DNA from 2 places in the Variovorax sp. 01T432 genome. Region 1 is predicted to be linked to the other one. Evidence: predicted binding sites of a transcription regulator. Region 1 holds the regulator's gene; the other holds the start of a gene.
The links. The regulator LexA, encoded in region 1, represses DNA repair genes until DNA is damaged. The targets are predictions, from matches to a motif close to ACTGTATNNNNATACAGT.

Region 1 (3,402 bases):
TGCGGCAAGCGGCGCATGGCGGCCATGATCAGGGCCCAGGTCAGTTCCGCGGGCGCCAACGGCGAGCCTGTGCCTTCCGCCACCGCCACGCCATGCTCAGTGCAAGCAAGAACATCGACGTGACCACCGACCCGGCCCGTCTGAGAAATGAGCTTGAGCTTCGGGAGCTTCTCGATCAGCTGCCGGGAGATCTGGGTACGTTCACGGATCAGCACGATCACGTCAGCGTCCTTGAGGCGCACCGACAGTTGCCCGATGCCCTTGACCGTGTTGGTGTAGACCTTCGCCGCATACGCGTCGAGCTTGGATGCGCAGCGCAATTTGCGCACCGCATCCTGATAGTCGTCGAGGATCACAATGTTCATGGCGTGCCATTGTGCCTCGCACGATCGACATGCTGTGTCGGCGCAGCGCTGAAGTGCAGCGCAGGGGCCTGGCCAGCTTCAGTGCAGCGGGGTAGAACGAGGTGCTGCGTTCGCGGCTTCCAACGCGACGAGCCTGTCAAGTTCGGCGCAGACATCCGCCATCCGACCCGAAATCACCACGCGGCCGGCCCTTTGACCAGGGTGCTGCGCATCGACGGTGCGCACCACCCGCAAGGGTCTGGAGATTCGCTGCATCTTGCCTTCGGTGGCCACGCTCGGCCGAGCCGCGCAGCTTGGGCGGACACCGACGTAGCGAAGGCCCGCCGAGTCTTCCCGGCGTGAACGGCGCGCCGGAATCAATCGGCTGGCCAGGGCGTGCAGTGGCATGAACAAGTCAGCGATGCTGAGTAGGGCGATTCCCATGTGAACTCCAGAAAGGTCAGAGGTTGAACACAGGCAGGATTGCTCTCATCGGCCTCGACAGGGTGATGGCCCTCGGCCATACGCCCGCCACCTGTCGCGGCCGGGTTATTCAGTTGCTCACATCAGCATCGTGTTGCGAATCAAGCCGACGGCGAGGCCTTCGATTTCGAAGGGTTCGCCAGGCTGGACCACGATGGTGGGATAGTCCGGGTTCTCGGCATGCAGTTCGATGACTTGCTTGTTGCGCTTCAACCGCTTCACCGTGACCTCGTCGCCCAGGCGCGCGACAACGATCTGGCCGTTGCGAGCTTCCTTGGTGGCCTGAACTGCAAGCAGGTCGCCGTCCATGATGCCGGCGTCCCGCATGGACATGCCGCGCACCTTGAGAAGGTAGTCTGGTTGCCGCTGGAACAAGGTGTTCTCGACGTAGTAGGTCTGGTCGACATGCTCCTGGGCAAGGATGGGGGAGCCTGCCGCCACGCGTCCGATGAGCGGCAGCGCAAGCTGGGCCATGCCGGGCAGTGAAAGGGAGAACTGGTTGTTGCGCGATTCGTTGATGGAGCGCAGCGCGTCGCCCTTGAGTCGGATGCCGCGCGAGGTGCCGCTGACGAGTTCGATGACGCCCTTGCGAGCCAGGGCCTGCAGGTGCTCTTCGGCCGCATTGGCGGACTTGAAGCCCAGTTCGGAAGCGATCTCAGCACGGGTGGGCGGAGCGCCTGTGCGTGCGATTGCGCTTTGGATCAGATCCAGAATCTGCTGCTGGCGGGCGGTAAGCTTGACGGAGAACTGCATGAATGGCTCCTGGCGGATACTGGTTGGATAACCAGTAGCTGTATTTTTAACCAGTTTTCGAAAGTTGGCAAGCGATGGCCGAAACCAATTCAGATGGCAAGCGCCGCGTGGTCGTCCTCGGCACGGGCGGGACCATCGCCGGCCGGGCAAGAAGCGCAGGCGACAACATCGGCTATACGGCGGGTGAGGTAGGCGTGGCGGACCTGCTCGGATCCATTGATGCGCGCGAAGGCATCACCTTGTTCGCCGAACAGGTGGCCCAGGTCGACAGCAAGGACATGAGCTTCGGCATCTGGCGCGAACTGGCAATGCGCTGTGCGCACTGGCTTGCGGAGCCCGCAGTGGCGGGCATCGTCATCACGCACGGCACCGACACGCTCGAGGAGACGGCCTTCTTCCTGCAGTCTGTGCTCGCGCCCTCCAAGCCCGTGGTCCTGACCTGCGCGATGCGCCCCTCGACGGCGCTCGCCCCCGACGGGCCACAGAACCTGCGTGACGCGATCGTGGTGGCCGCCATGCCGGACGGTGGCGGCGTGGTCGCCGTTTGCGCGGGCACGGTGCACAGCGCATTCGACGTCCGGAAGGTCCATACCTACCGGCTTGATGCGTTCGATTCGGGAGATTCGGGACCGGTGGGGTACGTCGAGGAAGGGACGGTGCGCCGGCTCAGGAACTGGCCGGGTGGGCCATCCGCGGCGGCGCGCGAGTTGTTCGACCGGATGAAAGGCGCGGCGGTCCAGTGGCCCCGCGTGGAGATCCTGATGAGCCATGCGGAAGCGCGTGGCGACATCGTCGATGCTCTGGTGCGCGAGCGCAAGGCTGGCGCGGTCGACCCCGTGCAGGGTCTTGTGCTGGCGGCCACCGGGAACGGCACGCTGCATCACGCACTGGAGGCCGCGGCCCTTCGTGCGCAGGCTGAAGGCGTCGCCATCTTGCGAGCCACTCGATGTGCGGAGGGCCGCATCCTGGCCCGACCAGGCGACGGCTTGCGCGATGCCGGCTCGTTGACGCCTGTGAAGGCGCGCATTTCACTGATGCTGGATCTCCTGCCCGGCGCGGCGCCCAACTGAGCCTCTGTCGAGCGCATCGCCGCGCCTGTCCGGCCCGGCGGTTTGGAGGTTCAGCTGCTCAAGGCCGCGAGCGCGCGCTGTGTGATGTCCTCGACGGTTCCGACGCCGCTGATGGCGCGGTATTTCGGTGCCGCGGCGGGTTCGGCCTTGGCCCAGTCGGCGTAGTAGTCGACCAACGGACGTGTCTGCTGGCTATAGACCTCCAACCGCTTGCGGACGGTTTCTTCCTTGTCGTCCTCGCGCTGGATCAGGTCCTCGCCCGTCAGGTCATCCTTGCCTTCGGTCTTGGGCGGATTGAACTTGACGTGATAGATGCGGCCGGATGCGGGATGCGAACGGCGTCCGCTCATGCGGTCGATGATGTCCGCAAAGGGGACATCGATCTCAAGCACATAGTCGAGCTTCACGCCCGCCGTACGCATGGCCTCGGCCTGTGGAATGGTGCGTGGGAAGCCATCGAAGAGAAAGCCCTGAGCGCAATCCGCCAGCGCGATGCGCTCCTTCACGAGATTGATGATCAGGTCGTCGCTCACCAGCGCGCCCGACGCCATGACGGCCTGCGCCTGGAGGCCCAGAGGCGTGCCGGCCTTGACGGCGGCGCGCAGCATGTCACCGGTCGAGATTTGAGGAATGCCGTACTTGCGGCAAATGAAGGCCGCCTGCGTTCCCTTGCCTGCCCCGGGGGCGCCCAACAATATCAGTCTCATGGTGTCCTCGGACGTTTCTTTGATTTCTGTCGCGTCTTGCTCGCC
Region 2 (3,402 bases), on a different contig from region 1:
CTGGCGGCACTCCGGCCGGTGATCGGCCCGCGCGACCGCGCCCAGCACCTGCTGCGCGCCCAGCCGCGCGCTGAGCCGCTCGACCAGCTCATGCAGCTTGTCGCCCTTGCGGTTGTCCTCGGGCAGGAAACTCGTGCTCGCGCCGGCCCAGGGCGTGGTCTCAAGCGAGCGCAGGCGCAGCCAGCTCGCGGGGGCGGCGAGCCGGGTGAGCGCCAGTCTTTCGGCCATCAGCCGGCGCAGGTGCGCCATGTCCTGCGTGGGCTGTGCCGTGCGCACGGTGATGTGCTGGTGCGGCGGCAGGTCGACGCCGTTGAAGCGCCGCAGGTCCAGCGTCCATTGCAGTTCGAGCGCCACCGCACCGCGCTGGCGCGCGCGCAGCCAGATCTGCAGCGAAGCGAGCAGGCGGTTGGCCGACCACATGAGTTCGGGCGCGCCCTCGGCCAGCGCGGGCAGTTCGAGCTTCTGCTCGAAGGCATCGGGCAGCGTGAGCCAGCGGTGGCTTTCCGGCCGCGTTCCCCAGGCCGCATCGAGGGCCTCGCGCAGTTCCTTGCCGAAGCGGCGCGTGAGCCCGCCGCGCGGCAGTGCCGCCACATCGCCCCAGGTGCGGCAGCCCAGGTGTGCCAGCACGTCGAGGTGTCCGGCGGCGGCGCTCAGGGTGTCGAGCGGCAGGCCGGCCGGCACCTCGGCCGGCGGCGGCTGGCCGCGCGCGAACATGCGCAGCCGCGCGAGCGCGATGAGGCTGGTCGCGCCCTGCGCCTGCTGCACGCGCACCGGCGCCGGGTTCGTGGATGCGATCTGGCGCATCAAGGCCGCGCGCCCACCCCACAAGCGCTCGCAGGCGGACACCTCGAGCAGCAGTGCCTCATCGTCGACCCAGGCGACGCGCGGGGTGAACTGCAGGGCCCACCAGCCGAGCGCCTCCGGCGAAGGCATCGCGGGCATCGGGTCCGTGGAGGCCATTTCAGGCGGCCAGCGCAGCGCGATCCATTGCATGATGCTTTCCCTGGTGGAGATCGAGGCGGACCACGGTCGCGCTCCCGCTTCCTTGCGGCGTGGCCTGCGCTTCGCCCTCCTGCTGCCGCCGCAGCTTGCGCCGCAGCTGGCTCGCGGCAAGCAGCGCCGTCATGCGCTCGCTGCGCGCGGGCAGCTGCAGAGGCGATGCCAGCGGCGGGCCGCGGCGCTTGAGGATGCGCACGTCGATCTGCGTGCGGTCTTCCTCGCAGGTGGAGAGCTGCAGGCGCAGCCGTGCCGGCGAAGTGGCCTGGGCCGCGCTCTCGGGGCGGAACACGAACAGCAGCGACTCGTGCTGCGCCGCCGCAAGCTGCAGGCGCCGCAGTTCGCCGACGCGCGCCTGCGGCAGCCAGGCCAGCACGGCGGCGACCTCGGCGCAGCGCAATGCCTGCTCGCAGGCCCAGAGACGGGCGGCCGGCGCGTCGCTGCGAACCCACAGCAAGGCCTCGACCGGCAGGCCGCGCGCCTCCAGCGAGGGGCCGAAAGGCTCATGCGGCGCGCCGATCAGCACGACCGGGCCGGGGCCGCCCCGCACCGCCCGCGCCAATGCCGGCAGCAGCAGTTGCCACGAAGGCGCATCGGGGCTGGCTTGCAGCAGCTCGGTCATGGCCCCGACCGGCCAGCCGCCGCCGGGCAACTGCGCATCGAGCGCCTCGTGGCCGGTACCGATGACCTGCGAATCGGCCAGGCCCAGCTCGTCCGCGTGCCAGAGCTTGTGGCGCGCGGAGGAGGAGAAGGAGTCGAAGGAAGGCAGGCCCATGATCATCGAGTAACTGTATTTTTATACAGTATTCTTCGCCTCTTGTCAGGACTTTGCCATCCGAGAGAAATGAAAAAGAAAAACCTGTCCGGTCGATACCATCTATGGGATAAATGCGCGGGGAGTACTCCAAGCTCAAGCCGGCCGCCGAATCGATCGGGCACCTGATGCTCGCCGTCGCCCAGACCCCCGTGAACGCAGTGGCATCGCTTACCCGCGGCCAGCTATTGCGCCTGGGCGCCGCGCTGTCGCTTTCCGCCGCCCTGCCCTTGCCCGCCCTCGGTCAACGCCCAGCCCAGCCCGCCACGAAGATGAACACACGTCCCATCCCCTCCACCCAGGAAGCCCTGCCCGTGATCGGCTGCGGCACCTGGATCGGCTTCGACGTCGCCGCCGGCAGCGCCGAATACCAGCGCCTGCCGGGCGTGCTCGACGCCCTGTTCGCCGCCGGCGGCAGGATGCTCGACAGCTCGCCGATGTATGGCCGATCCGAAGCCGTCACCGGCGAGCTGCTGGCCGCCTCCGGACAGCGCGGCAACGCCTTCCTCGCCACCAAGGTCTGGACCAGCGGCCGCGACGCCGGCATCGCGCAGATGGAGCAGTCCTTCCAGCGCCTGCGCACCGAACGCATGGACCTGATGCAGGTGCACAACCTGGTCGACTGGCGCACGCACATCCAGACGCTGCGCGGCTGGAAGGACAAGGGCCGTGTGCGCTACATCGGCATCACGCACTACACCGCCTCCGCCTACGCCGAGGTCGAAGCGGTGCTGCGCGCCGAGAAGCTCGACTTCCTGCAGATCAACTACTCGATCGATGCGAAGGAAGCCGCGCAGCGCCTGCTGCCGCTGGCGGCCGAGCGCGGCGTCGCCGTCATCGTCAACATGCCCTTCGGCGGCGGCGGCCTGCTGCGCCGGCTGGGCGACAAGCCCCTGCCCGCCTGGGCCGCCGAGATCGGCTGCACGAGCTGGGCGCAGGTGCTGCTCAAGTTCGTGCTGAGCCATCCGGCTGTGACCTGCACCATCCCCGGCACCAGCCAGCCCCGCCACATGGCGGACAACGCCGCCGCGGGCGCGGGCCCGATGCCGGACGACGCCTTCTGGCAGCGTCACGAGGCTTCGCTGCCGCTCTAGGCTGCCGCCGGGGCGCTACCGCCAGCCGGCATCGACGAAGTAGTTGTGGCCGGTGCACATGCGGGCGTCGTCCGAGGCCAGGAACAGCACCAGATTCGCCACGTCGGCGGGCATGACGCGCTCCTTCAGGCATTGGCCCGCGAGCATGCGTTCGGTCTCCTCCTCATCGTGCCAGAGCGCGTCCTGGCGCGGCGTCTTGACACCGCCCGGAACGACCGTGTTCACGCGGATGCCGAACTTGCCCAGGTCGCGCGCCAATGCGCGGGTCAGGCCCTCGATGCCCGCCTTGGCGCTCTGGTAGAGCGCGAGATCCGGCAGCGCCAGGTGCCAGCTCACCGAGCCGAAGTTCAGGATGACGCCGCTGCCGGCCTCCTTCATCCCGGGCGCGACGGCCTGCGCGGCGAAGAAGAAGTGGCGCAGGTTGACCGCGAAGCGCTCGTCCCAGTACGCGGGGGTGACCTCGCCGATCGAATGGCGGTCGTCGCTGGCGGCATTGTT

Region 2: a site for LexA is predicted at 1,784-1,801, ahead of imuA (translesion DNA synthesis-associated protein ImuA). Genes of this name have one in related genera too.

Annotation. Positions count from the first base shown of each region.
Region 1 is NZ_JBFTPS010000009.1:45,392-48,793, reverse strand. It holds gene AC1DNF_RS09700 (D-2-hydroxyacid dehydrogenase family protein) at 1-365, opposite strand, end outside; gene AC1DNF_RS09695 (hypothetical protein) at 444-788, opposite strand; gene lexA (transcriptional repressor LexA) at 906-1,580, opposite strand; gene AC1DNF_RS09685 (asparaginase) at 1,655-2,650, shown strand; gene adk (adenylate kinase) at 2,701-3,357, opposite strand.
Region 2 is NZ_JBFTPS010000006.1:176,466-179,867, forward strand. It holds gene AC1DNF_RS07595 (Y-family DNA polymerase) at 1-993, opposite strand, end outside; gene imuA (translesion DNA synthesis-associated protein ImuA) at 962-1,771, opposite strand; gene AC1DNF_RS07605 (aldo/keto reductase) at 1,939-2,904, shown strand; gene xylB (D-xylose 1-dehydrogenase) at 2,920-3,402, opposite strand, start outside.